4 regions of the Sinorhizobium sp. BJ1 genome follow, and region 1 is predicted to be linked to each of the others. Evidence: predicted binding sites of a transcription regulator. Region 1 holds the regulator's gene; each other region holds the start of a gene.
The links. Region 1 encodes HrcA, which represses chaperone genes, less so after heat shock. Its sites were predicted from a motif close to GTTAGCACTCNCNNNNNGNGAGTGCTAAC; they were not measured.
Positions count from the first base shown of each region.

Region 2: groES (co-chaperone GroES) is a predicted target of HrcA. The motif match lies at 5,318-5,346, and genes of this name have one in related genera.
Region 3: groES (co-chaperone GroES) is a predicted target of HrcA. The motif match lies at 2,878-2,906, and genes of this name have one in related genera.
Region 4: CO676_RS29145 (co-chaperone GroES) is a predicted target of HrcA. The motif match lies at 1,996-2,024, and genes of this name have one in related genera.

Region 1 is NZ_NWTH01000001.1:235,087-242,516, forward strand. It holds gene CO676_RS01205 (glutathione S-transferase) at 15-629, shown strand; gene hemW (radical SAM family heme chaperone HemW) at 689-1,873, opposite strand; gene rdgB (RdgB/HAM1 family non-canonical purine NTP pyrophosphatase) at 1,881-2,525, opposite strand; gene CO676_RS01220 (VOC family protein) at 2,559-2,975, opposite strand; gene rph (ribonuclease PH) at 3,027-3,746, opposite strand; gene hrcA (heat-inducible transcriptional repressor HrcA) at 3,904-4,983, shown strand; gene grpE (nucleotide exchange factor GrpE) at 5,142-5,765, shown strand; gene CO676_RS01240 (D-arabinono-1,4-lactone oxidase) at 6,028-7,263, opposite strand; gene CO676_RS01245 (SDR family NAD(P)-dependent oxidoreductase) at 7,274-7,430, opposite strand, start outside.
Region 2 is NZ_NWTH01000003.1:510,144-517,573, forward strand. It holds gene ileS (isoleucine--tRNA ligase) at 1-714, opposite strand, end outside; gene CO676_RS05860 (bifunctional riboflavin kinase/FAD synthetase) at 994-1,977, opposite strand; gene CO676_RS05865 (TIGR01459 family HAD-type hydrolase) at 1,991-2,839, opposite strand; partial or broken gene chrA (chromate efflux transporter) at 2,957-4,315, opposite strand; gene CO676_RS05875 (sulfurtransferase/chromate resistance protein) at 4,312-5,139, opposite strand; gene groES (co-chaperone GroES) at 5,403-5,699, shown strand; gene groL (chaperonin GroEL) at 5,765-7,402, shown strand.
Region 3 is NZ_NWTH01000017.1:5,866-13,295, reverse strand. It holds gene CO676_RS20365 (DnaJ C-terminal domain-containing protein) at 1-203, opposite strand, end outside; partial or broken gene CO676_RS36150 (trypsin-like peptidase domain-containing protein) at 338-519, shown strand; gene CO676_RS20355 (DUF982 domain-containing protein) at 663-965, shown strand; gene CO676_RS20350 (NADH dehydrogenase ubiquinone Fe-S protein 4) at 1,192-1,554, opposite strand; gene CO676_RS20345 (Hsp20/alpha crystallin family protein) at 1,620-2,129, opposite strand; gene CO676_RS20340 (Hsp20 family protein) at 2,232-2,693, opposite strand; gene groES (co-chaperone GroES) at 3,050-3,364, shown strand; gene groL (chaperonin GroEL) at 3,394-5,022, shown strand; gene CO676_RS20325 (Do family serine endopeptidase) at 5,218-6,558, shown strand; gene CO676_RS20320 (NEW3 domain-containing protein) at 6,599-7,430, shown strand, end outside.
Region 4 is NZ_NWTH01000037.1:47,979-55,408, forward strand. It holds gene groL (chaperonin GroEL) at 1-1,477, opposite strand, end outside; gene CO676_RS29145 (co-chaperone GroES) at 1,533-1,847, opposite strand; gene CO676_RS29155 (Ku protein) at 2,656-3,465, shown strand; gene CO676_RS29160 (KTSC domain-containing protein) at 3,478-3,684, opposite strand; gene ligD (DNA ligase D) at 3,733-6,285, opposite strand; gene CO676_RS29170 (Ku protein) at 6,289-7,155, opposite strand.

The sequences.
Region 1 (7,430 bases):
CCACGCGAGGTAACATGATCCTGCATTATCAGACCCACTCTCCCTTTGCCCGTAAGACGCTCGTCTTTGCCCACGAAGCCGGGATCGCGGACCGGCTGGAGATCCTTCATCATGAGACGAGCCCGACCTTGCGCAACGATCGGGTTTACGCCGAGAATCCGCTCGGCAAGGTGCCCGTGCTGCTGCGCACCGAAGGGGCACCGATCTTCGATTCCGACGTGATCTGCGCCTATCTCGACACTATCCATGACGGCACGAAACTCATTCCAGAGAGCGGTGATAGCTGGTGGCAGGCACTGACGCTGCAATCGGTCGCGCAAGGTCTGGCGCAGACCGGCATAGCGCTACGCTGGGAAACCGTGCGGCGGCCGGAACCGTTACGCTACGGTGCGCTTCGGGACGGCTATAACGAAAAGATCGAGGCGACCTATGACTGGTTGGAGACGGTTCCGGACCTCGATGCGCCGCTGCATGTCGGCCATATTGCGCTGGCGACTGCGCTTTCCTGGATGGCGTTCCGCGCTCTGCCGTCCTTTCGCGACCGACCCAGGCTGACCCGGTGGTTCGACCAATTCGAGCGGCGTCCTTCTATGAGGGCGACGCCGCTCTCGGGCGATACACATGACTGAACGACTGAACGTTCCGGCAAGCGAGCGGCGCTCTGACACGGCCGCCGCGCTCAAAATTTTCAGCAGGCGAGATCGGCTACGACCGCGTCCAGGATGAGCATGCCGGCTGGAGTGCAGCGCAGGCGTGAATTGCCGATGCGTTCGATGAAGCCGTGCTCGATGAGGAACTGTTCGCGGTCGGGATCCGGATCGCGGCCGGAAAGTGTCTGCCAGCGAGCGAGATCGACGCCTTCCCGAAGCCTCAGGCCCATCAGCAGCAATTCGTCGGCCTGCGCCTCGAGGTCGAGCGGCTCCTGCTCGGTGATGCCTTCGCCGCGCTCCTCGACGAGCCGCAGCCATGCCTCGGGATTGCGTTCCGTTGCAGTCGCAATCTTGCTAGGGCCGTCCGTAAGCCGCCCGTGGGCACCGGGGCCGATACCCGCATAGTCGCCGTAGCGCCAATAGGTGAGGTTGTGGCGGCTTTCCGCCCCCCGCAGGGCATGGTTGGAGACCTCATAGGCGGGCATGCCGATCGCCGCTGTGATCTCCTGCGTCGCCTCGTAGAGCACCGCCGACTGTTCGCCGTCCGGCACGGTCAGCTTGCCTGCCTTGTGCAGCCCGAAAAAGGGCGTGCCCTCCTCGATGGTGAGCTGATAGAGCGAGAGATGGTCGACGGCGTAGGATACCGCTTCCTTCAGCTCGCGCTCCCATTCCTCGACGGTCTGGTTCGGACGGGCGTAGATCAGGTCGAAGGACATGCGCGGGAAGATCTCGCGCGCCAGCCGTACCGCCTTCAGCGCATCCTCGACATTGTGCAGCCGGCCGAGGAATTTGAGATCGCGGTCGTTCAGAGCCTGGACGCCCAGCGAGACGCGGTTGACGCCGGCCGCCCGGTAACCGTGGAAGCGCGTCGCCTCGACGCTCGAGGGATTGGCCTCCATGGTGATCTCGATGCCGTCCGGCACATGCCAGTGCCGGGCGATGCCCTCGAGGATCGCACCGACGGTCGCAGGCTCCATCAGCGACGGCGTGCCGCCGCCCATGAAGATGCTGGTCACGGTTCTCGGGCCGGACAGCGCCCGCACCGACGCCATTTCCTGGAGGAAGGCAGCGATGAAGCGCGGCTGGTCCACCGGCTGGTGGCGGACATGGCTGTTGAAGTCGCAATAGGGGCATTTGGCTGCGCAGAACGGCCAGTGCACATAGACCCCGAAGCCGGGGTCCATGCCGTCACCGATTGCCGAAAGCGGGACCGTCTGGATCATTGGTTTCTCAGGCGCCGAGGCAGGTCTCGGCAAAGAGCTTGAAGGCCCGGGCGCGATGCGAAAGCGCTTCGCTGTCGCCCGGCTTCCAGCCGTGCTTTTCTTCCGCGCTCATCTCGCCGAATGTGGTGTCGTAGCCCTGGGGCTGGAACACAGGATCATAGCCGAAGCCGCTCGTCCCGCGCGGCGGCCAGACGACCTTGCCCTCGACCTCGCCGCGAAAGAGTTCGACATGTCCGTCCGGCCAGGCAAGACAGAGCACCGAGACGAACCGGGCCGTCCGATCCTCCGGCTCAGTAGCTCCGTTCTCCTGAAGCGCCTTCTCGACCCTTTCCATCGCCATGGCGAAATCGCGGCTGCCGTCTTCGCGCTCCGCCCAATTGGCGGTGTAGACACCGGGGGCGCCGCCGAGCGCATCGACGGCAAGGCCGGAATCATCCGAAAGCGCTGGCAGGCCGGAGGCTCTGGCCGAGGCCAGTGCCTTGATCGCCGCATTCTCCTCGAAGGTCGTGCCGGTTTCCTCCGGCTCGATGAAATTGAGATCGGCGGCCGATTTTGCCTCGAAGCCGAGCGGTCCGATCAAATCGCGGATTTCGCGGATCTTGCCGGCATTGTGGCTCGCGACCACGAGCGTCTTGTCAACGAGTTTGCGCATCTATTCTTGTTCCGTCCAAACTTCAAAGCCGCATCAATCGATTGCCCAGAGGCCGGGTTCCGCGCACTCCAGACTGTTTCCGGCCGGGTCGCGGAAGTAGAAGGAGCGGGCGCCGTTCGGCCAGCGGATATCCGCCTCGATCGCCACGCCAGCCGTCTCCAGCTTCGCCTTCCAGGTGTCGAGCGCCTCTGCCGCGATGCGGAAGCACATATGCCCCTCGCCCTTAGTGCCATGCGGCGGCACGGGCAGCGCGCCGGTCGCGGGCGGCTTCATCGTTTCCGCCGCGTTGAAGATCAACAGCACGCCGTCGCCGCAGCGGAAGAAGACATGGCGGTCGCCGACGCGGGTGATCCGCTCAAGGCCGAGCACGTTGCCGTAGAACGCTTCGGCGGCGTCGAGATCATCCGCGTAGAGCGCGGTTTCGAGGATGCCTTCAAGAGCGGGAGCCAACGTCGATCCTCTCGAATTTCAGGGAACCCGGGCGTAGGCGCCCGCGCAGCCCTAGCCGGCGATCGCCTGCTTCTGCAACGCGACGAGCTCGGAAATGCCGTCCTTGGCGAGTCGCATCAGGCTTGCGAATTCTTCCTCCGTGAAGGGTTTTCCTTCCGCCGTTCCCTGGATCTCGACCAGTCCACCGCTGCCCGTCATGACGAAATTGGCATCGGTCTCAGCGGCCGAGTCTTCCAGATAGTCGAGGTCCACAACTGCCTGGTTGGCAAAGATGCCGCAGGAAATGGCGGCGACATGGTCCCTGAGCACCCTTTCGAGCTTGATCATGTTGCGCGCTTCCATCCATTTCAGACAATCGTGCAGCGCGATCCAGGCGCCGGTGATCGAGGCGGTGCGGGTGCCGCCGTCCGCCTGGATCACGTCGCAGTCGATCGAGATCTGACGCTCGCCGAGCGCCGGCAGGTCGACGACGGCTCGAAGCGAACGGCCGATCAGCCGCTGGATTTCCTGCGTGCGGCCGCTCTGCTTGCCGGCTGACGCCTCGCGCCTCATCCGCTCGCCGGTCGCCCGCGGCAGCATGCCGTATTCGGCCGTGATCCAGCCCTTGCCGCCGTTGCGCAGCCAGGCGGGAACCTTTTCCTCGAGGCTCGCCGTGCACAGGACATGCGTGTCGCCGAAGCGCACGAGGCAGGACCCTTCCGCATGCTTGGAGAAATTGCGCTCGAAGGAAACCTTGCGCATTTGGTCGGTTTTTCTGCCCGATGGCCGCATCGTCGACTCCTATTTATCTGCTGAGCCTTCTAGATCATGGCGGGGGTAAAGGGAACCGGTTCGTATCGGGACAGGGCGGTGATTTTTCCCTTTTGCCATTGTCCCCGCTGGCCACTATATTCTGCGGGGACACGAACGGCTGTTTGCATGGAGTGACATGGTACTGCGCAACCCTGAAACGAAGGGGGTCGCATCGACGCTGGATGAGCGCTCCGGCGAGATCTTCCGCCGCATCGTGGAGACCTATCTGGAAAGCGGCGAGCCGCTCGGGTCCCGCAATCTCTCGCGGCTCCTGCCGATGTCGCTGTCGCCGGCCTCGGTGCGCAATGTCATGAGCGATCTCGAGGGTCTGGGGCTCATCTATTCCCCTCATGTCAGCGCAGGACGGTTGCCGACCCAGACGGGATTGCGCTTCTTTGTCGATGCTTTCATGCAGGTCGGCAGTCTTTCCCCCGAAGAGCGGACCTCGATCGAGCGGCAGGTGCGGCGTGCAGAACGTGATCAGCCGATCGACAGCCTTCTTGCCGAGGCAAGCCAGATGCTTTCCGGCATGTCCCGCGGCGCCGGCCTCGTCATCACGACGAAAAGCGATCCGGTGCTGAAGCATGTCGAATTCATCCGCCTCGCCCCGACCAAGGCGCTTGCCGTTCTCGTCGGCGAGCACGACCAGGTGGAGAACCGCATCATCGAGCTGCCGGCGGGCGTCACCAGCGCACAGCTCACCGAAGCGGCGAACTTCGTCAATGCCCATCTTGCCGGGCAGACCATCCCCGAACTGCGGTCCCAACTCGAGAAGGTCAAGCAGACCGTGCGCGGCGAACTCGACGCGCTGTCGCAGGATCTGGTCGAGCGGGGGCTTGCGATCTGGTCGGGCAGCGAGGGCGACGAGAAGCCGGCACGACTCATCGTTCGCGGCCGTGCCAATCTGCTCGAGGGCCTGGAAGGAACCGAGGACATCGAACGGCTGCGCATGCTGTTCGACGATCTCGAAAAGAAGGACAGCCTGATCGAACTCCTCAATCTTGCAGAAAGCGGCCCCGGAGTGCGCATCTTCATCGGCTCGGAAAACAAGCTGTTTTCGCTCTCCGGATCGTCGCTGATCGTCGCCCCCTATCGCGACAGCGACGACCGGATCATCGGCGCCGTCGGGGTCATCGGACCGACGCGGCTCAACTATTCGCGGATCGTCCCTATGGTGGATTACACTGCCCAGCTGATGTCGCGCCTATCGCGCTGAGCGAATCCTTTTGGGCGATAGACCGATTGGACCCTTGATTTTTCGGGCCCAAACCTCGATATCGGCTTCAAATCCAGGCAACAGAGCGTTCAAGCAAAGCGACTTCCGCTGGTTTGATGATACCGAACACATCAATGAGAAGACATTCGGAGAACGTCATGACCGACGAAACGAACAAGAACGGACCTGAGGCTGCAGCGCCGGAAGAGACTGTAACGACGGCCGCGCCGGAAGCGGAAGCGCCGGAAGCCGATGCTTCCGCCGCTGCGCCCGATGCGCTGGAGCTCGCCAAGGCGGAAAGTGCGGAGCTGCGTGACAAATATCTTCGCCTCGCCGCCGAGATGGACAATCTGCGCCGCCGCACCGAGCGCGAGGTGAAGGACGCAAAGTCCTATTCCGTTGCCGGTTTCGCGCGCGACATGCTGGCCGTGTCCGACAATCTGCGCCGCGCGCTGGAGGCCATTCCGGCCGAGGCGAGGGAATCCGGCGATGCCGGCCTCATGGCGCTCATCGAAGGCGTCGAAATGACCGAACGCTCCATGTTGGCGGCGCTCGAGCGCCACGGCGTGAAGCAGTTGGACCCGACCGGCCAGAGGTTCGATCCGAACTTCCATCAGGCCATGTTCGAAGTTCCGAACGCCGAGGTCCCGAACAACACGGTCGTTCAGGTCGTCCAGGCCGGCTACACGATCGGCGAACGAGTCCTGCGCCCGGCCATGGTCGGTGTCGCCAAGGGCGGCCCGAAGGTCGCCGCAGCGGAAAGCGAAACGCCCGCCGCCTGACGGCGGACGCGGATTAAGACTATGAAAAGAGCGCCGCGCCTTCCCCGGATGCGCGGCGTTTGCCTATTTGGAGCTAAGGCGGAAATCCGATCCGATTGCTGCCGCTGAAGTCGGAAAAGGGGTCGATACCCCCTCTGCCTGCCGGGCAATCTCCCCCACGAGGAGGGAGATTGGCCAGAAGCAAAGGCCCGCCCGACAGCGAGTTTGCAAACCGCCGAACCGCTGAATTCAACGGCATGCTCGCCAGCCAGATTGGGTTGCCCTAGGCAAAGAGCTGCCGTAGGTGGTCGTTTAGAAACCGACATTCCGGGTCGACCTTCGCCCTTAGCGCCCGAAAATCGCCGGAGCGCGGATAGAGCGCCGTCACGTCTTCGGCGCCGAGGAAGTGCAGCTTGCCCCAATGCGGCCGCGAGCCGTATTGGCGCAGGATCGTGTCGACGTCCTTCAGGTAGTCCCAATAGTCGGTGCCGGGCTCGCCGGAAACGGAGAGCGTGATCGAGTCCTGCTCGTAGAACGGGCTGATCCAGCCGGAATCGCCGGCGGTGAAGCGGTATTCGATCGGATAGATGCAGGTCGGGTGCTTTTCGAGCATCAGCTTGCGCACGGCCTTGACGGCCTCCTTGCCGTGCGCGACCGGCACCGCATATTCGAGCTCGTGGAAGTTGGGGACATATTCGATCGGGTAGATTTCCGAGGAATAGGCGATCCGTTCGAAGGCGTCATCCATCGGCGGCCGATCGGTGATGTCGATCACCTTCATTTCGCAGACGTCGGCGGTCTTCTCCGTCGTCGAGACGGACGACGTATCTGGAAGGCAGTAGCAATGACGGCTTTCGGGAACCGGGCACCAGAAGAAGCCGAAATGACGGTGCTTGGCGGCGAGTTCGTCATGCTGCTCCATGCACTCGTCGAAGTCGCAGCGCCAGAGCTTTTCGTGCAGGTTGTAGCTGTCCATCACCTGCAGCGTGATTTCTGAGATGACCCCCAGCATGCCGACGGAGACGCGGGACGCCTCCAAGAGATCCGGGGTCGTCTCGTCGACGACGAGGATCGAGCCGTCCGGCTGGACGAGGCGCATGCCGACGATCTGCGACGCCATGTTGCCGAGCGCCGCGCCGGTGCCGTGCGTGCCGGTGGTCAGCGCGCCGGCCAGCGCCTGGCTGTCGATATCGCCCTGGTTGATGAGCGACAGGCCGTTCGATTTCAGCGCCTTGCCGAGTTGGTTGATCGTCGTCCCGGCACTCACCGACACGCGTTTGCGCGTCTGGTCGATATTGGCTACGCCCTGCATGCCGGAAAGCGTCAGGTGCAAGCCGCTGGTCAAGGCGACGGGCGTGAAGGAGTGGCCGGAGCCGGCGCAGCGCACGTTGAGACCGGCCGACGTCGCTTGCCGCACCATCTCGGCAAGTTCCGCTTCGCTCCCCGGCACGCCCCGGTGACGGACGATACACGACTGATTGCCGACCCAGTTGCGCCAATGACCACCCGCTTGCAGCATCCTTATCTCCTCAGACAGCCGTGAAGCAATTGTCGACGAACAGGTGCGTGCCGTTGACGAAGCTCGACTCGTCGCACGCCAGGAATAGGGCGGCGTTGGCGACCTCCATCGGATCGCACATCCGCCCCTGCTGGGCGGCGATCGCCGCTTCGGACACGTCGACCCCG
Region 2 (7,430 bases), on a different contig from region 1:
GACGACGAAGGCGCCGATTAGCGCATCCGGTCCTTCGACGACCGGGAACTTCACCCAGATCATGTCGCTTTCGACATCGGCATATTCGACTTCGGCTTCCGCGAGCGCGGTGCGCTCGACGACCGACCACATGACCGGTTTCGAGCCGCGATAGAGCTGGCCGGCCTTGGCGATCTTGATCAGTTCGCCGGCAATGCGGGCCTCGGCGTGGAAATTCATCGTCGTGTAAGGGTTTTCGAAGTCGCCCTCGATGCCGAGGCGCTTGAACTCCTCGGTCTGCACGCCGATCCAGCCGCTGGCGAATTCGCGGCATTCCCGGCGGAACTCGTTGACCGGAACCTCGTCCTTGTTCCTGCCTTTCTCGCGATACTTCTCCTCGATCTTCCATTCGATCGGCAGGCCGTGGCAGTCCCAGCCCGGAACATAATTGGCGTCGAAGCCGCGCATCTGGAACGAGCGGTTGATGACATCCTTGAGGATCTTGTTCAGCGCATGGCCGATGTGGATGTTGCCGTTCGCATAGGGCGGGCCGTCATGCAGCACGAACTTGTCGCGGCCGGCGGAGGAAGCGCGAAGCTTCTTGTAGAGCTCCATCTTCTGCCAGCGGGCGACAGTTTCCGGCTCCTTCTGCGGCAGGCCTGCGCGCATCGGGAATTCCGTCTGCGGCAGATACAGCGTGGAGGAATAGTCGATCTTTTCAGCGGTCTCTGTCATGGTCTTTTGCATTCGTCTTTTCCGCGCGGGATCGTCACGCAGGCGGAAGGGTTCGGTCTATCGAAGATGACTGGAAGGGCGTGAAACGCCGAAATCCCGGACCTTCCGGCGCGCTCTAGCGCGCGCGGAAAGCCGGGCCGATAATTCGCTGATCGATGGTCAATCGACGATGCCTGATCATAGTGGCCGGTTGTTTAAGGCGTTTTCAGTGTTTTGAAAAGGTCCGCGTGCGCTGCATGGCTCAATTCTTTGGCAAGCCGGCCCGCCTCCCGGCCGACATCAGGCGAAATTGATCTGGCGGTCGATCTCACTCAACGGCTGCACCCCGGCCAGAAGGGCGCGCGCCTCTTTCTCGTCCTCTCTCATCTGCACCATCAAGGGCTCGAGTCCGTCAAATTTCAGCTCGTCGCGAAGATAGCCGAAGAAGGAGACGGCGCAGACCTCGCCGTAGAGGTCGCCGGAAAAATCGAAGACGAAGGTCTCCAGCAGCGGTTCGCCGTCGCTGTCGACGGTCGGGCGGCGGCCGAAGCTTGCGACGCCGTCATAAAGAGAACCGTCCGCCCGACGGAACCGCACCGCATAGATGCCGTTCCGGAGCTCGGCCTCCTGCGGCAGGCGCATGTTCGCAGTCGGATAGCCGAGTGTGCGCCCCAGCTTCTTGCCGCCGATCACCTCCGCTTCGGCCGTGTAGCGATAGCCAAGCAGGCCGGCCGCATGCGAGACGTCGCCTTCGGCAAGCAAGGAGCGGATGAAGCTCGAGGAGATCACCGCGGCGTTCTCGTCGCGGAAGGCGTCCACCAGCGTCACGCCGAAGCCTTCCTCGGCGCCAGCCGCCATCAGGAAGGCCGGGCCGCCCTCCCGTCCCTTGCCGAAGTGGAAATCGAAGCCGGTGACGACGTGCGAGGCGTGCAGCCATTCACGCAGGATGCGGTGGATGAAATCGGACGCCGAAAGCTCGGAGAAGGTCCGGTCGAAGGGATACTCGATTACGGCGCCAAAACCCATTCCCTCCAGGATGCGGGCTTTCAGCGGTGCCGGGGTCAGGCGGAACACAGGCTGGTCGGGCCTGAAAACCGTGCGCGGATGCGGCTCGAAGGTCAGCACAAGAGCCGGAACGCCCCGGCCTCTAGCTTCATCGAGCGCGCGGTTCAGCACCGACTGATGGCCCCGGTGAACCCCGTCGAAATTACCGATCGCGATCACGCCGCCGCGGAGGCGTTCGGGAAGCGGATCACGGGTTTCGTTGCGATGAAAAACCGTCATTGCCGTCGTCCTGTCAGGCGAGCCGAGGCATCCACCACTTCGGCGTCGCTCCTTCTTGCTTCAGGAAGGCAAAGAGCTTCGCCTCGTCGGTGCGGCTTTCATGCATGTATTCCTGCGCGTGGATGCCGGCACTGATATAGAGCAGATCGAAACCGGCGTCCTGCGCCCCTTTCACATCGGTCGGCATGCCGTCGCCGATGGCGATGACGCGCGCGAGGTCGAAGTTACCTCTTACGGCCTTTGCTTCCGAGAGAGCAGCGCGGTAGATCGCCTTGTAGGGCTTGCCGGCAATGCGCGCCTCGCCGCCGAGTTCCTCGTAAAGCTTGGCGATGGCGCCCGCACAGGGGATCAGCCGATGGCCGCGTTCCACGACAAGATCGGGGTTCGCACAGATGAATGGTATCTTGCGTCTGGCGAGGCCAACCAGCGTGGCGCGGTAGTGTTCGGGGGTTTCGGTCTCGTCGTCGTAGAAGCCGGCGCAGACGATCGTCTCGGCCTCTTCCGCCGAAACGATCTCGGTGCCGAGGCCCTCGAGCAGTGGCAGGTCGCGATCGGCGCCAATGAAGAAAATCCGCTTCGCTGCGGAAGCGATCAATGCCCGCGTGACGTCGCCGGAGGTGACGATCCGATCATAGGCCTCGTCGGGAACGCCGAGACCGCGGATCTGCACCTTGACGCTCGGATGCGGCCGCGGCGAATTGGTGATAAGGACAACCGTCACCCCCTGGGCGCGCGCCTCGGCCAGTGCCTCGCAGGCGGAGGCGAAGGCCTGAACGCCGTTGTGAAGCACGCCCCAAACGTCGCAAAGCACCACGTCGTATCGGCTGGCGATTTCCCGAAAACTGTTGATCCTGACGGCCATCCTGGCTTCCTGCAAACTCAGCTTCTCGGCTGACATCGCAAGGAAGGGCCAAGAATACAAGCCTCGCACATAGAAAAACGCCGCACTTCCCAAGATTCGGCGGCGAACGTCGCGATATCAGACAAGCATCAGCAACCAGCCAGCCGCAGCACAAATTGCGAGAGTCTGGAAAATGCCGCGCTTCAACCACAGAAGCGAAGCGGCCGCCAATATGGTCAGGACTAGGGCAAGAGGGTCGAGTGTCGTCGGATCCGGATAGGGAAGCGAAAGGGGCCCGCTCTCCAATCGCTCGACACGGCCAAAGAGGACGTGCAGGCCGAACCAGACCGCAAGGTTGAGGATGACGCCGGCGACCGCCGCCGAGATCGCCGACAATGCGCCGGAGAGCGCGGCGTTGGCGCGCAGCCGATCGACATAGGGCGCGCCGAGGAAGATCCAGAGAAAGCATGGGATGAAGGTGACCCAGGTCGCGAGCGTCGCGCCAAGCACGCCGGACGCCAACGCATCAACACCGATCGGCGCCCGGTACGCGCCCATGAAACCGACGAAGGCGAGCACGAGCACTAGCGGTCCCGGCGTCGTCTCCGCCAGCGCCAGGCCATCGACCATCTCGCCGGGCTACAGCCAGTGATAAGTCTCGACCGCCTGCTGTGCCACATAGGCGAGAACCGCATTGGCGCCACCGAAGGTGACCACCGCCATCTGCGAAAAGAAGACGCCGATACCGCTATAGACGTTCGAGCTGCCGAGGGTGGCCGCGATCAGGAGGAAGGGCGCCAGCCAAAGAGCCCCCCACACCGCAATGACCGCCGCGGCCCTCCCCCAGGTCGGATTGCCTTCGGGGTAATCGGCGCCGATTACGGAAGGAAGATCCGGAGCCTTCGCAGCATGGGCGGCCTCGCGCCGCCCCGGCGCATGCCGGGCGGCGACATAGCCCGCGATGCCGGCCGCAACGACCACCAGCGGAAAAGGCAGGCCGAAAGCGAACAGCGCAAGGAAGGCCAGGAGTGCGAGCCATCGATCGAAGCCGGTTTTCAGCGCCCTGCGGGAGAGCCGGATCAGCGCGTCGATGACGATCGCAAGCACCGCCGCCTTCAAGCCGAAGAAGAGGCTCGCGAGCCAATCCGTCTCCTGAAAGAGGGCATAGGCCGAAGACAGGGCGAGAATGACGACAAAGCCCGGGATGACGAAAAGGGTGCCGGCCACCACCCCGCCTCGCGTGCCGTGCAGGAGCCAGCCGATATAGGTGGCGAGTTGCTGCGCCTCGGGTCCCGGCAGCAGCATGCAATAGTTGAGCGCGTGCAGGAAGCGGCTTTCCGATATCCAGCGGCGCTCCTCGACGAGTTCCCGGTGCATGAGCGCGATCTGTCCGGCCGGCCCGCCGAAACTCAACAGGCCGATCTTCGCCTAGACCCTGGTGGCCTCGGCAAAAGACGGATGGGCGGGCGCGAGGCCCGCCGAAGCTTGTTCTTTCACGTCCGCTTCCCCTTGCCGCCGTGGGATACCCAATCGTGCTTTTCCTGTGTCGCATCGCGCGCCCACCGGTAGAGCGCGTCATAGAGCGTCATCCCTGCCTCGAGCTGTTCGAGGTCGTCGGCATACATGCGGGACAGGCCAAGCGAAACGGCAAGAAGGCCGGACGCCTGCGGCTCGAGATCGTGCCGGTCCGTATCGGCGCCGCGAACGATACGGGCGACGTGCTCCAAGGCGGGGAAGGAAAGACCGAACTCCTTCACCATCGTATCGAAGGTGCAATCGTCGCCGCGATGGCTCCAGAACACCCCTTCGATGTCGAACGGCGTTGCGCCGAAACGCTCGCCGACTGCCTCGACCTCGGCCGGTGTGACGTAGAGGAATTTGGCACGCGGGTCGACAAAGCGGCGGATCAGCCATGGACAGGCGATGCGGTCGATCTTCGGTCGGGATCGCGTGACCCACACCGAGCCGCCCGAAGGATCGGCATTCGGCAGGGTGGCCACCGGCACGAGCGGCAAGCCCGCTTCGCGCCACGCTTCAATACCGCCTTCCAGTATTTCCGCAGACGCGCCGGCGAGCCGAAGCCAGGCGGCAACGCCTTCGCTGAGCTTGCCGCCGTGCTTGCAGAGCACGACGACCCAGTGGCCCTTGTATTCGTCCGCCCATTGCGGGGCATCGGAATGGGTCCGGTGAAACGACGCCGGTACAAGGAAGGGATCAGCAGCGAAATCGTCCTCATCGCGCACGTCGATGAGGACGGGTGCCTTCGCGGTTCCGACGAGCCGGGCGAGTTTTTCAGGGGAGATGGAGTTGTACGAGGCCATGATACGACGTCCTTTATTGCTGTTGGACGCGAAATTCCAGCATGACGCCTCGTGGGGCATTCGCTTACCCCATAACCCATCAAACAAAAAACGGGATTTCTTGTCAACTTTCGCAACCGGCAAAAAAATCTCGAAGCCAATCCTTGACTCGTTCCGAAGCCAGCCTTATCTCGGCGGCGCTAGCACTCTTCAACCAAGAGTGCTAACACCCATCCACCGGGTCTCTAACGATCCGCAATGTCATTTGATCGAGGGATTAGACAATGGCAAGCACCAATTTCCGTCCGCTGCACGACCGCGTTGTCGTTCGCCGCGTCGAGTCTGAAGAAAAGACCAAGGGCGGCATCATCATTCCGGACACCGCGAAGGAAAAGCCGCAAGAAGGCGAAATCGTGGCTGTCGGTTCGGGTGCCCGCGACGAAAGCGGCAAGGTTGTTCCGCTCGACGTCAAGGCTGGCGACCGCGTCCTGTTCGGCAAGTGGTCCGGCACCGAGGTCAAGATCAACGGCGAAGACCTTCTGATCATGAAGGAAGCCGACATCATGGGCATCATCGGCTGATCGGCCGGCCCCACTTCTCCACATTCATGACAACCAAAGGGCAATGAGCCCGGGAGTTTTCTCACATGGCTGCTAAAGAGATCAAATTTGGCCGTACCGCGCGCGAAAAGATGCTTCGCGGCGTAGACATCCTCGCCGATGCGGTCAAGGTAACGCTCGGCCCGAAGGGCCGTAACGTCATCATCGATAAGTCCTTCGGCGCTCCGCGCATCACCAAGGACGGCGTTTCGGTCGCCAAGGAAATCGAACTCGAAGACAAGTTCGAGAACATGGGCGCCCAGATGGTCCGCGAAGTTGCTTCGAAGACCAACGACATCGCCGGCGACGGCACCACGACCGCAACGGTTCTCGCCCAGGCGATCGTTCGCGAAGGCGCCAAGGCCGTTGCTGCCGGCATGAACCCGATGGATCTGAAGCGCGGTATCGACCTCGCCGTCACCGAAGTCGTCAAGGACCTCCTCGCCAAGGCCAAGAAGATCAACACCTCGGAAGAAGTTGCCCAGGTCGGCACGATTTCGGCCAACGGTGAGCGCCAAGTCGGCCTCGACATCGCAGAAGCGATGCAAAAGGTCGGCAACGAGGGCGTTATCACGGTTGAAGAAGCCAAGACCGCCGAAACGGAACTCGAAGTCGTCGAAGGCATGCAGTTCGACCGCGGCTACCTGTCGCCTTACTTCGTCACCAACCCGGAAAAGATGATCGCCGACCTCGACGACGTCTTCGTTCTCCTGCACGAGAAGAAGCTCTCTAACCTTCAGGCGATGCTCCCGGTTCTCGAAGCCGTCGTCCAGACTGGCAAGCCGCTCCTCATCATCGCTGAGGACGTCGAAGGCGAAGCTCTCGCAACGCTCGTCGTCAACAAACTGCGTGGCGGCCTGAAGATCGCCGCTGTCAAGGCTCCGGGCTTCGGCGACCGCCGCAAGGCCATGCTCGAAGACATCGCCATCCTGACGGGCGGCACGGTGATCTCCGAAGACCTCGGCATCAAGCTCGAAAGCGTCACGCTCGACATGCTCGGCCGTGCGAAGAAGGTCTCGATCTCCAAGGAAAACACCACGATCGTCGACGGTGCCGGCCAGAAGTCGGACATCGAAGGCCGCGTTTCCCAGATCAAGGCGCAGATCGAAGAAACCACCTCGGACTACGATCGCGAAAAGCTGCAGGAACGTCTTGCCAAGCTCGCTGGCGGTGTTGCCGTCATCCGCGTCGGCGGTTCGACCGAAGTCGAAGTGAAGGAAAAGAAGGACCGCATCGACGACGCTCTCAATGCGACGCGCGCTGCAGTTCAGGAAGGCATCGTACCGGGCGGCGGCGTTGCCCTGCTGCGCTCTTCTGTCAAGATCACCGTCAAGGGCGAAAACGACGATCAGGAAGCCGGCATTAACATCGTTCGCCGCGCTCTGCAGGCTCCGGCCCGCCAGATCGTTGAAAACGCTGGTGACGAAGCCTCCATCGTTGTCGGCAAGATCCTCGAGAAGAACACCGACGACTTCGGCTACAACGCGCAGACCGGTGAATACGGCGACATGATCGCCATGGGCATCATCGACCCGGTCAAGGTCGTTCGCACCGCGCTCCAGGACGCAGCCTCGGTTGCCGGCCTTCTCGTCACGACCGAAGCCATGATCGCCGAACTGCCGAAGAAGGACGCTCCGGCAATGCCTGGCGGCATGGGCGGCATGGGTGGAATGGACATGATGTGATAAGGCGTCAGCCTTAGCACAGCTAGAT
Region 3 (7,430 bases), on a different contig from region 1:
CCGCGGTCGAAACGGGCGCGCTGCTCGGGATCGTTCAGTAGATGGTAAGCTGCCGAAAGTGCCTTGAATTGAGCCTCTACCTTCTTGTCGCCGGGATGCAGGTCCGGATGCAATTCCTTTGCGCGCTTGCGGTAGGCCTTTCGAATGTCGTTCTGTGTGGCCGTACGCGGAACGTCCAGAATCTGATATGGATCGTCAGTCACCGATGACCTCCATCGATTTGACCTGCGCTGAGTATTTGAGTCGCAAAGCGCACCTCTGTGGCAAGCTCAATATGGGGTTTCCAGTCGATCTTGCCCATCCTCTCCGGTGGTTACCTCCCGCTTGAGCGGGCGTAGAGACGGTGACTTCGGGCATCGCCAGCGCGGCAGCAGCATCAATGTCGAAGGCTGCGAGGATTTCATCCAGACAGACGCCTCGATCAATCCCGGCAACTCCGGCGGCGCTCTGGTCACGACGGATGGGCGGCTGGTGGGTATCAACACCGCCATCATCACGCCGGCCGGCGGCAATGTTGGCAGCGGAGCTGTTCAGATCTTGCACCCAAGCAAGGCGTGAATTGTCAGTACGGCGCTTGGTTCCGCGAGCTTGAAATTCGCTTATTCGCACCAATGTGTTTTTCACTTCTTTTTCATCCGGTGTGAATGCGAAAGGAGGACGTCATGCTCAACCCGGAATTGGTCTGGATGACTCCCGTCACCGTTCACATGAAGGACGGGGCGCCCCAGGTCTTCGCTTCTGTGAACGATGTGCTCGATTTCCTCGAAGAGGATTGGGCGAACGATCGAGGCGGAAAATACAATCGGGCGGTTCAAACGTGCCGCCGTGCTCTGAACCGAATGACGCCAGTCGCCATCGCGCGCGAGGCGTTCATTGACGCCTGCCGAGATGCGGGCATGTCGACGCTCGCGGACGGACCGCTCGGGACGAAGACGGGCGCTGGCGGTCAGCGCTCGCTTGCCTAGAACGGCTAAAGTGGGCTGGCACTATAAGTGCCCCGCACTTGCGAGAATTTGCTCGGCGGCGCGCCAGAGCTTTCGCCATCGCCTCAAAGCGTTTCGATAGAGCTGGTAAGCGTCATGAAGGCCGCGGCAGCCGGGCCTTCTGCCGGTCGCCAAACGACCGGACTGAAAGGGGAAGCCTGCCCTCGAGCATCGATGGAGAAGCTCAGCACGCTCCCTCACTCGAAAACTACAGGTCACGCCCCCTGTCGTCCACGACGATGTAATTTAGTTTGTGTCGTTCGGCGTAGGCAATGGCGGCATCGCGGGATGGAAAACGCAGTTCCACCTGTGTCAGTGTGTCACTCCCGCCCGTGTAGCCCATCAGATAGTCGATAACGGGCGGGACTTGCTGTTCGAAAACGAGCAACCAAGGTCGCCTAGACACGCGCGCCGAAGTCATCACCGAGCGTGAGGGGCGAAAAATACGTGCGACACGATCACCCCCGATTTGCGATCCGTTGATGTCGATCATAGGGCGCGAGTCGACATGCTCTTCGAACTTCCGGTTAGCACGGTTCGTTTGCATGTCCCGCTTCAGGGGCCTGGTCATCGACGTCTTCCCTTGCTTGCTCGCCAACTGCCAGCCGGGCCATTCCGCGCCGGCTGGCGTCGGTATCATTTGGTGCTGTCGATCGTAATGCGCTTGACGTTAGTTCGCGCCTTTTCGGTCTTCGGCAATGTCACTGCCAGAAGACCGTTCTTGAATGTAGCGGCGACCTTGTTCTCATCGACCTGGCCACCAAGAGCCAGCCGCCGTTCGAAGCGCCCGTAGTAGCGCTCTGTGAACCGGCGATCCTTGTCCTCGGTTTCCGACTTCTTCTCGCCGCGAAGCGTAAGCACACCATCGTCCAGCAGCACCTCGACATCGTCAGGATCGATGCCCGGAACCTCCGCTATCACGCGGATTTCGTTTTCGTTCTCCTCGACCTCCACGGTTGGCCACGATCCATTGAAGGGCGTCATGCCACCGAACGCCGATGGCTGACCGAAGCCGCGGAAGACGTCGTCAAACAGACGGTTTACATTGCGGTGCAACGACAGGAAAGGATCCATGTCATCGCCGCGATAGACGCTCGGGACCTGGCTGCTGCCACGGTTCCACGGGATCAGGTCACGTACATTCATGGCTTCATCCTTTCTTCCGTTTCATTCTCTCCTTTTGCTTTGGCGCAGTCTCCCTCCCCTCGCCTGTTCGGCGACCGGCGAGGTTCGAGCGGTGCGCGCCGTCTAGGCTGCCTTGTCGCCTTCGATCTGCTTCGAAGCGGGCATCGCCGTCTCGGTTTCGATGGTAATCCGACGCGGCTTCATCTCCTCAGGTATCTCCCTCCTGAGAGTGATGACGAGCAGCCCGTTTTCGAGCTTTGCGCCCTCGACGAGGACATGATCGGCGAGTTCGAATCTGCGCGCGAACGAGCGTACGGCAAGGCCTTGGTGGAGGTACTCTACCTCCTCATCCTCGGACTTTGTGCCGGTGACCACGAGCATGTTCGCCTCGTGAGTGATCGTCAGTTCCTCTTCGGCAAAACCAGCTACCGCGATGGCGATCCGGTAGGCATCTTCGCCGAGTTTGACGATATTGTAGGGCGGCCAGTTTTCGGCGTTGAGGCTGGCGTTTTCCAGCAGATCGAACATGCGATCGAAGCCGATACTGGACCTGTAGAAGGGGGTGAAGTCGAAGCTTGTTCTCATAGCTACATCCTCCGTAGAGCAACATAGATACGAGGAAGCGCCAAGAAGCGTGGGCGCTCCCTGACCATGCCGACCCCAATTGGGCATCGGCAGGAATGAGTTGGGAACTCCAGAGCGTCGCGTCAAGAGGCGAGTCGAAACAGTTTGAACAGGATTGGCGGAAATAATCCCGCTGAGTCAGGGGTTTAGCACTCTACGTGGATGAGTGCTAAAAAACTTCGTCGCCCCCTTGAAACTCGAAAATCCAGAAACCAGATCGATTGGCGCGATGCCAGAACATCGCGCGCCCGCGGCGGATTCGATCGGATGCGGCGCGGAGGACTCTCTAAAAATTGTTTGGCCACGAGGAGAGCGACATGACGTTCCGTCCCTTGCATGACCGTATCCTGGTCCGCCGCATTGAAGCCGAGGAGAAGACGGCCGGCGGCATCATCATCCCCGACACGGCGAAGGAAAAACCGCAGGAAGGCGAGGTTATCGCCGTTGGCCCCGGCGCGCGCGATGACAGCGGCAAACTTGTCGAACTCGATGTCAAAGCCGGCGACCGCATTCTGTTCGGCAAATGGTCCGGCACAGAGATCAAGCTCAATGGCGAGGAGCTGCTGATCATGAAGGAATCCGACGTGATGGGCGTGATCGAGAGCGAAGCCTCGGCGAAGAAGGTCGCCTGATGGGTCGGGTCGATTGAAGGAGTAGAAAAATGGCTGCCAAGGAAGTGAGATTCCATACTGAAGCCCGCGAGAAGATGCTGCGGGGCGTCGATATTCTCGCCAATGCTGTGAAGGTGACGTTGGGCCCAAAGGGCCGGAACGTGGTGCTCGACAAGTCGTTCGGCGCCCCGCGGATCACGAAGGACGGCGTCACTGTCGCCAAGGAGATCGAGCTGGAGGACAAGTTCGAGAACATGGGCGCCCAGATGGTGCGCGAGGTTGCGTCGAAGACCAGTGACATCGCAGGTGACGGCACGACCACTGCAACGGTTCTCGCGCAGGCGATCGTCAAGGAAGGTGCGAAGGCCGTGGCGTCGGGCATGAACCCGATGGATCTGAAGCGCGGCATCGACAAGGCCGTCGACGCCATCGTTGAGGAATTGAAGAAAAACGCGCGGAAAGTCACCAAGAACGACGAGATCGCCCAGGTCGGTACCATCTCGGCCAACGGCGACACGGAGATTGGTCGCTTCCTCGCCGAGGCTGTCGAGAAAGTCGGTAATGAAGGCGTCATTACGGTCGAGGAAGCCAAGACCGCGGTCACGGAACTCGAGGTCGTGGAAGGCATGCAGTTCGACCGCGGTTACCTCTCGCCTTATTTCGTGACGAATCCCGACAAGATGCGCGTCGAGTTGGAGGAGCCCTATGTGCTCATCCACGAGAAGAAGCTTTCCAATCTGCAGGCGCTGCTTCCGGTTCTCGAGTCGGTTGTTCAATCCGGCAAACCGCTGCTGATCATCGCCGAGGACGTCGAGGGTGAAGCGCTCGCCACGCTCGTCGTCAACAAGCTGCGTGGCGGCCTGAAGGTGGCTGCCGTGAAAGCTCCCGGTTTTGGCGACCGTCGTAAGGCCATGCTCGAAGACATCGCCATCCTGACGGGCGGCACGGCAATCTCCGAAGACCTTGGGATCAAGCTCGAGAACGTCACGCTCGAGATGCTCGGCCGCGCCAAGAAAGTGGTTGTCGAAAAGGAAAATACAACGATTGTCGACGGCGCTGGTTCGAAGACGGAAATTCAGGGCCGGGTCGCCCAGATCAAGGCCCAAATCGAGGAGACCACCTCGGACTATGATCGCGAGAAGCTGCAGGAGCGTCTCGCCAAGCTCGCCGGCGGTGTTGCGGTAATCCGCGTGGGTGGCTCGACCGAGGTCGAAGTCAAGGAACGCAAGGACCGCGTCGATGACGCCATGCATGCAACGCGGGCGGCTGTCGAGGAGGGCGTTCTGCCCGGCGGTGGCGTCGCTTTGCTGCGAGCAGTCAAGGCTCTGAACAGCGTTCAGACCGAGAACCCCGACCAGAGGCACGGCATCGAGATCGTCCGCCGTGCGATCGAAGCGCCCGTGCGCCAAATCGCCGAGAACGCGGGTGCCGAGGGCTCGATCATCGTCGGTAAGCTGCGCGAGAAGGCCGAATTTGGCTATGGCTGGAACGCCCAGACTAACGAGTTCGGTGACCTTTATGAGCAGGGCGTGATCGACCCGGTCAAGGTCGTCCGCACCGCTCTGCAGGACGCCGCCTCGGTCGCCGGGCTGCTGATTACCACCGAGGCAATGGTCGCCGAGAAGCCGAAGAAGGAAGCGCCGGTTCCACCGATGCCCACTGGAGGCATGGACTTCTGACACCAGCGAGCGCGGTCCGCGCCGATGGCGCGGACCGCTTGGCAGACTTGTGAACTGAGGCCTCGCCCCGCGGTGGGTAGGCGTTCGAATATCGATCTGGAGCAGGTTGGCAGGAGCCCGAGTGGCTCCGATAGGCTGGACCCGGAGCCGCCAGCCCGCTCCCGAAGGAGGATCTGGAAAAAATCGGGGCCAAAGATGACCACGCGTTCGTCGAAATATGTTGGCGTATTCGCCGCACTCGTCCTCGTTATGGTTCCTGGGCCGCCACCGGCGGCGCAGCCGCAGGCCGCCATCTCGACAGGCACTCAACGTTCCCTCGCTGACGTCCTCCAGGAGATCACGCCGGCGGTCGTCAACATTGCAGTGAGGTCCCGAGCTCCGGCCGAAACCAACCCACTCTACAACGATCCGTTTTTCCGTCGATATTTCAACTTGCCTGAGCAGCAGCAGCGCCTGAGCGCTGGTTCCGGCGTCATCGTTGATGCCGACAAAGGCTATATCCTCACCAATCACCACGTCGTCGCGGACGCCGGCGAGGTTGCCGTGACCCTGAAGGACCGCCGCCGGTTCACGGCCGAACTGGTCGGCAGCGACGAGGCAACCGATGTAGCTTTGCTGAAGATCGAGGCTGAAAAGCTGAAGGCCCTGCCCCTGGGCGATTCCAGTGCGCTCCGGGTGGGCGACCCTGTTGTCGCGATCGGCAATCCGTTCGGGCTTGGTCAGACCGTGACCTCCGGTATCGTCAGCGCCCTTGGGCGCGGCGGTATCAATGTCGAGGGCTACGAGGATTTCATCCAGACGGATGCTTCCATCAATCCCGGCAACTCGGGAGGCGCGCTGGTCACGGCGGACGGCCTGCTGGTCGGCATCAACACCGCGATCATCGCGCCAGCCGGCGGCAATGTCGGCATTGGCTTTGCGGTTCCGATCGCGATGGCCTCGGCCGTGATGGAGCAACTGATCAAGCATGGCGAAGTGCGGCGTGGCCGGATCGGCATCTCCGTTCAGGACCTGACGCCCGACCTGGCCGAAGCGCTCCGCATAGAGGAGAGCTCCGGCGCCGTCGTCGGCAGCGTCGAGCAGAATTCGCCGGCGGCGCATGCCGGCCTTCAAGCGGGCGATGTCATCCTCGCCGTCAACAATCGCAAAATCACCGGCTCGGCAGATCTCCGCAATCGTATCGGCCTGGCTCAGATCGGATCGCAGGTTGAGATCGAATATCTACGCGATCGGGCTCGCAAAACGGTGACAATGCGCATTGAGCCGGCCTCGGCAAAAGCTGGGGCTGAGGCGATACCCGCTCCCCTGCAGGGCGCGCAGTTCCAGGATGCGGCAGGTAATGTGGTTGTCTCCAACATTGAAGAGGGCAGCGCAGCAGAGCGATCGGGTTTGCGCATGGGCGACGTGATCGTTGCCGTCAATCGCCAACCGATCGCGACCGTCGCGGAGCTCGCCGCGGCGTTAAAGGATGCCGGAGGTACGATTGCGCTCGATCTGTTTCGCGGCGGCTCAAAACTGTTCCTGGTGATCGGTTAGGTCGCCGCGCACGGATATCGAACGTCGAAGGGAGAATGAGATGAGGACAATTGCTCGATGGATCACTGCAGCAGCATTGGCTCTTGGAGCGACATTTGCATGCACACCGGCTGTTGCTCAGGACCAGCAGCAGGAAGTCGCCAAGCTTACCGGCTTCTGGCTCACGACGCCGCATCCGGAACTGGCGATCCGCCCCGGAGAAACGGAAACGATCCCGCTGACGCTGCGCAATGCCAATCTGCCGCCCCAGCGGGCGTCACTTGAAGTTACAGGCATTCCCGATGGTTGGAAATGGTCGCTGAAGGGCGGCAACCGAGAGGTCTCGGCTGTCATCGTGGCGCCAGATGCGACACAGGAAATTGACCTCGAACTGACGCCGCCCGAGGGCGCTAGTGGCGAGCGCGTTCCGATTAACGTGAAAGCGCGATATGCAAACCAGACCGCCGATCTTCCCCTTGTGGTGAAACTATCGGAGGCGGCGGAGGGTGGCTTGGAGCTGAAATCCGAGCTGCCGGCGCTGCGAGGTACGGCCAGCTCCACATTCAGTTTCAAGATAGAAGCCACCAATGACGGCGCGGAAGAGAACCTGTTCAGTCTCGCCGCCAATGTGCCCGATGGATTTCAGTCACGCTTCAAGCGCGGCTATGGCTCGGAAGAGATTACCGGCTTGCCGATCGAGGCCGGGGCGAGCGAGAACGTAACATTGGAAGTGACACCGCCGAGGTCAGCACCGGCTGGCCGCTACCCGGTCGTGGTCGAAGTGGCGGGCGGTGGAGCGAGCGCTACGACCGAGCTCAGTCTTGAAGTCACCGGCCAGCCGGACGTTACATTGGCTGGGCCGCAGGAACGCCTCTCCGGACAGGCAGAGGCCG
Region 4 (7,430 bases), on a different contig from region 1:
CTTGATCGTAAAGATCGCCGAACTCGTTGGTCTGAGCGTTCCAACCAAAACCAAATTCGGTCTTTTCGCGCAGCTTGCCGACGATGATCGAGCCCTCGGCGCCGGCATTCTCGGCGATCTGGCGCACCGGCGCCTCGACTGCACGGCGGACGATCTCGATGCCGTGTTTCTGGTCGGCATTCTCGGTCTCAACGCTGTCCAGTGCCTTGACGGCTCTCAGCAAAGCGACACCGCCGCCGGGCAGCACGCCCTCCTCGACCGCCGCCCGCGTGGCATGCATGGCGTCGTCGACGCGGTCCTTGCGTTCCTTCACCTCGACCTCGGTCGAACCGCCGACGCGGATGACGGCAACGCCGCCAGCAAGCTTGGCCAGCCGTTCCTGCAGCTTTTCGCGATCATAGTCCGACGTGGTTTCCTCGATCTGCGCCTTGATCTGAGCGACGCGGCCCTGAATCTCGCTCTTTGAGCCCGCACCGTCGACGACGGTGGTGTTTTCCTTCTCGACGACGACCTTCTTGGCGCGGCCCAGCATATTGAGCGTCACGTTCTCGAGCTTGATGCCGAGATCTTCGGAGATTGCGGTTCCGCCGGTGAGGATTGCTATATCCTCCAGCATCGCCTTACGGCGGTCACCGAAGCCCGGAGCCTTGACAGCTGCAACCTTCAGGCCGCCGCGCAATTTGTTGACGACGAGCGTCGCCAGCGCCTCGCCTTCGACATCCTCTGCGATGATCAGAAGCGGCTTGCCCGATTGGACCACGGCTTCGAGAACCGGAAGCAGCGCCTGCAGGTTGGAGAGCTTCTTTTCATGGATCAGGATATAGGGTTCCTCGAGTTCAACCCGCATCTTGTCCTGGTTGGTGACGAAGTACGGCGAGAGATAGCCGCGGTCGAACTGCATGCCCTCGACGACTTCCAGCTCTGTCACCGCGGTCTTGGCTTCCTCCACGGTGATGACGCCTTCATTGCCGACCTTCTCGACCGCCTCTGCGAGGAAACGACCAATCTCGGTGTCGCCATTCGCCGAGATCGTTCCTACCTGGGCAATCTCGTCGTTTTTGGTGACTTTACGCGCGTTTGTCTTCAATTCCTCGACGATGGCCTCGACGGCCTTGTCGATGCCGCGCTTCAGGTCCATCGGATTCATGCCCGACGCCACGGCCTTCGCACCTTCCTTGACGATCGCCTGGGCGAGAACTGTCGCGGTGGTGGTGCCGTCCCCAGCGATGTCACTGGTCTTCGAGGCAACCTCCCGCACCATCTGGGCGCCCATGTTCTCGAACTTGTCCTCCAGCTCGACTTCCTTGGCGACGGTTACGCCGTCCTTGGTGATGCGAGGTGCGCCGAACGACTTGTCGATAACGACATTTCGCCCCTTGGGGCCGAGCGTCACCTTGACGGCATTGGCGAGGATATCGACGCCGCGCAGCATCTTCGCTCGAGCTTCGGAATGGAATTTCAGTTCCTTGGCAGCCATTTTCCTACTCCTTCCTGAGGCAGAATTGCTTGTCTGGCATGGGTTCTGATCGGCACTAGGCTGCGTTTCTCGCTGCGGTCTCGACCTCGATCACGCCCATCACGTCCGTTTCCTTCATGATCAGCAGATCCTCGCCATTGAGCTTGATCTCGGTACCCGACCATTTTCCGAACAGGATGCGATCACCCACTTTCACATCGAGCGGCCGCAGCTGCCCGCTGTCGTCGCGCGACCCCGGGCCGGCGGCGACGACCTCACCTTCTTGCGGCTTTTCCTTCGCCGTGTCTGGGATGATGATGCCGCCGGCCGTTTTTTCCTCGGCCTCGATACGGCGAACCAGGATTCGATCATGCAGGGGACGGAACGTCATGTCTCTCTCCTCATGGACAAACAGATTTTCAAGAGATCCTCCGCGCCGCATTCGGAGTGAAGCCGACGCGGGGCGCCAAGCCTTTCGGCCTCGCGCGCAAATCGATCTGGTTTCTGATTTTTCGAGATTCAAGAGGCCGCTGAAAATTTTTAGCACTCGAGGCCACCGAGTGCTACCGGCATGAGTTGTTGGGGCTATTTCCATCCAGGGGCCGTTAAAAAAGGCGGCCTTCTCCCTTATGGGAGAAGGGAAGGCGGCGCCCGGGGAGGGACCATAGTTTGGATACCGATGTCATCATTGTGGGCGCCGGGCCGGCCGGCCTCGCCGTCGGTGCCTGCTGAGACGGGCGGGGCTCAATTTCATCATCCTTGAAAAGGCGCATGAGATCGCGCCAGCCTGGCGGCGCCACTCGCCAGCCCCCCGATCTCGGCCTCTATCTGGTCGGTTCAACCCGGTCACCGGCCTGCTCAGGGAGATCGGCGGGGAGGCGGTTGCGGTGACCGCTGATATCGAGCGGCGGAGCAGCACAAGATGAATGCGGCGGCATTTTCGTCGAAAGATGGTTGGTTCCTAGAATCGCGCAGAGGCGCTCTTGCGAAATGCGTCGGCTCGAATCACAGACTTGCCTCACTCGCATGCCGGAGAATGGGCCGGCGCGCTCGGCCCTGCCGGGGTCGTCCTGACCGCCGCAATCCAAGACGTCGTTTACAAGTAAGTGAGCGTATATGGGCCCGAAAGGCAGAGGAACAAACGCGCGTTCGACGCCGTTTCGGATACTTGAACGGTAGAAGCTTCGAGGCCACCTGAAATGGCACCCCGCTCGTTCTGGAAAGGTTATCTGAAACTATCGCTCGTCACCTGTCCGGTGGCGATGACGCCTGCCACCACGGAAAACGAAAAGGTCCGCTTCCACACGCTCAACCGGAAAACCGGCAATCGCGTCGTCAGCCAATATGTCGATGCGGTGAGCGGAAAATCTGTCGACGAAGATGACGAAGTCAAAGGCTATCAACGGGGCGAGGATGACATCGTGCTGCTTGAGGACGAAGAGCTCGAAGCCGTGGGACTGGAAAGCACCCGCACCATCGACATCGACATGTTCGTGGAGGCCGATAGCATTCGCTGGATCTGGTACGACAAGCCCCACTACCTCGTTCCAGACGACCCCGTCGGTGAAGAAGCTTTCTCGGTGATCCGCGACGCGATGGCCTCCACTGGCACGGTCGGGATCTCGCGGCTCGTCATGTATCGTCGCGAGCGCGCCGTGATGCTCGAGCCACGAGGCAAAGGGATCGTCCTATGGACACTTCGCTATGGTGACGAGGTCAGGAAGCCCGAAGAGTTCTTCCGCAATATTGATGACGGCGATACCGATCCCGAACTGATGCGGCTTGTCACGACCCTGATCGAAGAGCGCAGCAAGCCGTGGGATCCGGATATGGTAGGCGACCCCGTCCAGGCGCGCCTCTTGGACATTATTTCCGCTAAGAAGAAAGGCAGGAAACGGCCTGCCAAGGCTAAGGCTGAGGAAGCGGAGCGCCCGAGCAACGTCGTCAACATCATGGATGCGCTGCGCAAAAGCATCAGCTCAGAAAAGAAGAAAAAGCCGAAGGCTTAGCCACCCACTCGATCAATCCGGCTCGGCGACGCGATACTTGAATCGATCGCGAATATAGGAGTTGAAGAAGCGGCCCTTCGAGAAAGCCCTTCTAAAGGCAGCGTATGTCTCGGGAGGCACGTTTTCGTAGTCATAACGCTTTTCGTTCGTCAGGAGCCAAACCGACAGCGTCCGCGTCTCAGCGTCGTAATCTGCTCTTTTTATCAGATGCGACGGCATTGCTCACCGCTTCAAATCAAAAGACCTGTCTTGCCCGGTTGGAGGCGATCAGGCGGCCTTTCGGCGCCCGGCCTTCGGCTCCTTGAGCGGAATGGCGGCTGCGCGAAAATCTGCCCATGGATCGGCGCTCAAGGATTGAAGGCGCGTCGGCGTGTTCTCCACCGTGAAGTACGCCGGACCGATGCCAGGGGCCAATTCGTCCCAGGAGAGCGGCATCGACACGGCCGCACCCGGTCGCGCCCGCGTCGAATATGCTGCGACCGCTGTCGCTCCACGCTGATTGCGAAGATAGTCGACGAGGATTTTTCCGCGGCGCTTCGATTTGGTGATCGTCGAGACGAAGCGGTCGGAACTGTCGGACGCCATCGCGTCCGCAATCGACTTCGTGAAGGCCTTTACGGCCGGCCATTCAGCCTTTGGGATCAATGGTGCCACCACGTGAAGTCCCTTGCCGCCGGACGTCTTGACGAAGGGTACAAGGCCGGCCGCTTTCAGACGGTCTGCCGTCTCGAAGGCGGCGTCGATCACCGCTTCGAAAGGCACGTCCTCGCCCGGGTCAAGGTCCATGATGATCGTGTCGGGCTTTTCCCAATCCGCCACGGTCGATCCCCACGGATGGATTTCGAGAACGGCAGACTGAACGAGCGCGATCAGGCCATCGAGGTCTCTGATGCTCAACAGCTGTTCGTCGGGTGGTTCTTTCGGGTCGTTCACCAGAACGATGTTGGGATTCAGGCCTTTCCAGGCGTGCTTCTGGAAGAACTGCTCTCCGGTAATTCCGTTGGGGCATCTGACCAATGCCAGCGGGCGACCGACGATATGCGGTCCGATAAAGCGCCAGACCTCGGCGTAATAATCGGCAAGCCCCTCTTTCGTCACCCCCTCATCCGGCCAATAGAGCCGGTCAGGGTGGGTGAGCTTCACGGTCCGACGCGGAGGCTTGGGCTGCGTGCCAGTGGACTTGGGCGTTTCGCGGACGATTTCGCCGGCGAGCCTGTCCTCACGCAAGCCCCTGAAAGAGGCGTGGCGAAGATGGCCGTCAGCAGTCCAGGCTCTGAACTCGACCTCTGCCACAAGCTCAGGCTTGACGTATCGGACCTGGCGCGCATCCTCCGCGCTTAGGCGTGCCGCAAACGGACTTTCCGACGTCCTCAAGCGGTCAAGTCTCTTGAGGAGATCCTCCGCAAGCGCCGCGGTGAACCCCGTTCCCACACGGCCTACATGATCGAGCTTGTCGCCGTCATAGACGCCGAGCACCAGTGAGCCGATCGCCTTTCGCGACGTGGTCGACGGCACGTAGCCGGCAACAACGAATTCCTGACGCGCTGAGCACTTGGATTTTACCCAGCTCTTGTTCCGACCGGTCCGATAGGGGGCATCGCGCAGCTTTGAGACGATACCTTCGAGGCTCAATCTGCAGGCGTGACTGAGGACCAGGCGGCCTTCCTCCTCAAAATGACTGCTGAAGCGGACGATCCCGTCGTCTTCGCCGATCAGTTGGTCGAGCAACTCCTTCCGTTTGATCAGTGGCAGGGCGCGCAGGTCGTAGCCATCGAGATAAAGAAGGTCGAACACATAGAAGCGGAAGCGATCGCTGCGACCCTCGCTCAAGTCAGCTTGCAATCCCGAGAAGTCCGACGCGCCGGATCCGGTTTCGACGACGATCTCACCATCGATCAGCGCCGTTCCGACGGGCAGCGCCTGCAACGCCGACACCAGAGCCTTGCCGAACCTCTTGGTCCAGTCGAGCCCGCTGCGCGTGAGAAGCCTGACACGGCCGGCTTCGATCCGCGCCTGCAACCTGTAGCCGTCGAACTTGATTTCGTGAAGCCAGCGCTCGCCGGCCGGTGCGGAAGAAACAAGCGTCGCCAATGAAGGCTCGACGAAATCCGGCAAGGCGGCCGCTTTGGCGCCCTTGATCTTTGAAGGATCAGGGACATTCATGACGGCTTCGGGCTCCTGCTCTTGAGGAGCGGTCGTTTTCTTGCTGCGAGCCCTCTTGCGGATCCTGCCGGTCTTCGACGACCAGCCGGGCTCTTCACCCGCAACGTCCTTGATTTCGCGGCCGGTCAGTACCGACTCGGGCCGTTCCTCCAGAATATCGGGGTCTTCCTCCGATCGCGCCGCCTGGTCGTCACCCTTGATCAGCAGCCAGTTCTCCCGTTTTTCGCGCGGCTTGCCGGCCATGCGAACCAGATGCCAGCGCCCGCCGAGCTTTTCACCACTGAGTTCGAAGTCGAGGTGCCCCTTCGCGTAGCCCCGTCGGGCATCGCCGATCGGCGACCAGGTGCCGCGATCCCACAGGATGACGGTTCCGCCGCCATATTCTCCCTTTGGAATCGTCCCCTCGAAATCTCCGTACTCGAGAGGATGATCCTCGACGTGAACGGCCAGCCGTTTCTCGCCAGGAATGAGGCTCGGCCCCTTGGTGACGGCCCAGCTCTTCAGAACTCCGTCCATTTCCAGGCGGAAGTCGTAGTGGAGGCGTGTCGCGTCGTGCTTCTGGACAACGAAACTGTTGCCGGCCCGGCGCGCCTTGCGGCCCTTCGGCTCGGGCGTCGAGTCGAAATCGCGCTTCTCTCGGTAGAGATCGAGACCCATGGCTCAGCTCGCCTTGCGACGCGGGGACGCTTCCTTTGTCTTCGCCCCGCGGGTGGGTTTCTTTTTGGCCTGGGTCGTCGCCTTGGCCTTTTTGGCGTGAACGCCGGCGCTCTGGCGCAACGCCTCCATGAGGTCGACGACTTTTTCACGCTTCGGCTCCTTGCGCGGCTCGATCTTCTTGCCTTCGAGTTTGGCTTTGACCAGTTCGGCAAGTGCGGTCTCATAGCGATCGTCGAATTTTGCTGGATCGAACTTTCCTCGCTTCGTCTTGACGATGTGCTCAGCAAGCTCCAGCATCTCGCCCTCGATCTTCAGATCCGGCACCCCGTCGAATGCTTCTTCGGCCGAGCGAACCTCGTAGTCGAAATTCAAGGTCGTCGCGATCAGACCGTCCTCGTAGGCGCGGATCAGAAGTGTGCGGACGCGGCGAAACAACACTGTTCGCGCGATGGCAGCGACTTTCTTCTTTCGCATGCCCTCGCGGATCAGAGCGAATGCGTCTTCGGCATGGCTCTTCGTCGGAGCAAGATAGTAGGGCTTGTCGAAATAGACGTCGTCGATATCGCCGCAGGCGATGAAGGCCGAGATCGACAGCGTCTTGTCGCTTTCGGGAACCGCCGCCGCAACCTCCTCGGGCTCCAGCACGACGTAATCCTCGGATCCGACCTCGTATCCCTTGACCTGATCCTCCTTTTCGACCGGCTTTCCCGTCTCGCTATCGACGAATTGCCGGTGAACACGATGCCCGGTGGCACGGTTGATGGTGTGAAAGGCAATCCGTTCCGAGGTCGACGCTGCCGTGTAAAGCGCTACAGGGCAGCTCACCTCAGCGACTTTCAGGTACCCCTTCCAATTTGCTCTCGGCGCCACAACGCGGCCTCATCTTGGAAACGGCGCGGCAGACAGTCCGCGCAACAGACTCGACGTTTCGGAACGTGGAGGCGAGAGGTTTGTTCCGTTTGGAAGAACGGCAGAGCGCGGATGGCGAAGTGGCCGCATCGATGTGCGGCCAGACGCAGGTCCTCCGGCCGCCGCTAGAGTGGGTAGCGGTGTCGTTGACGATCAAGCGCTCGCCATGCCCGGCGCGAAACATCTCGCCCATTGCGGTCTTTTCGGCGGCTTGTCCACGTAGGGGGTAGCGCGAG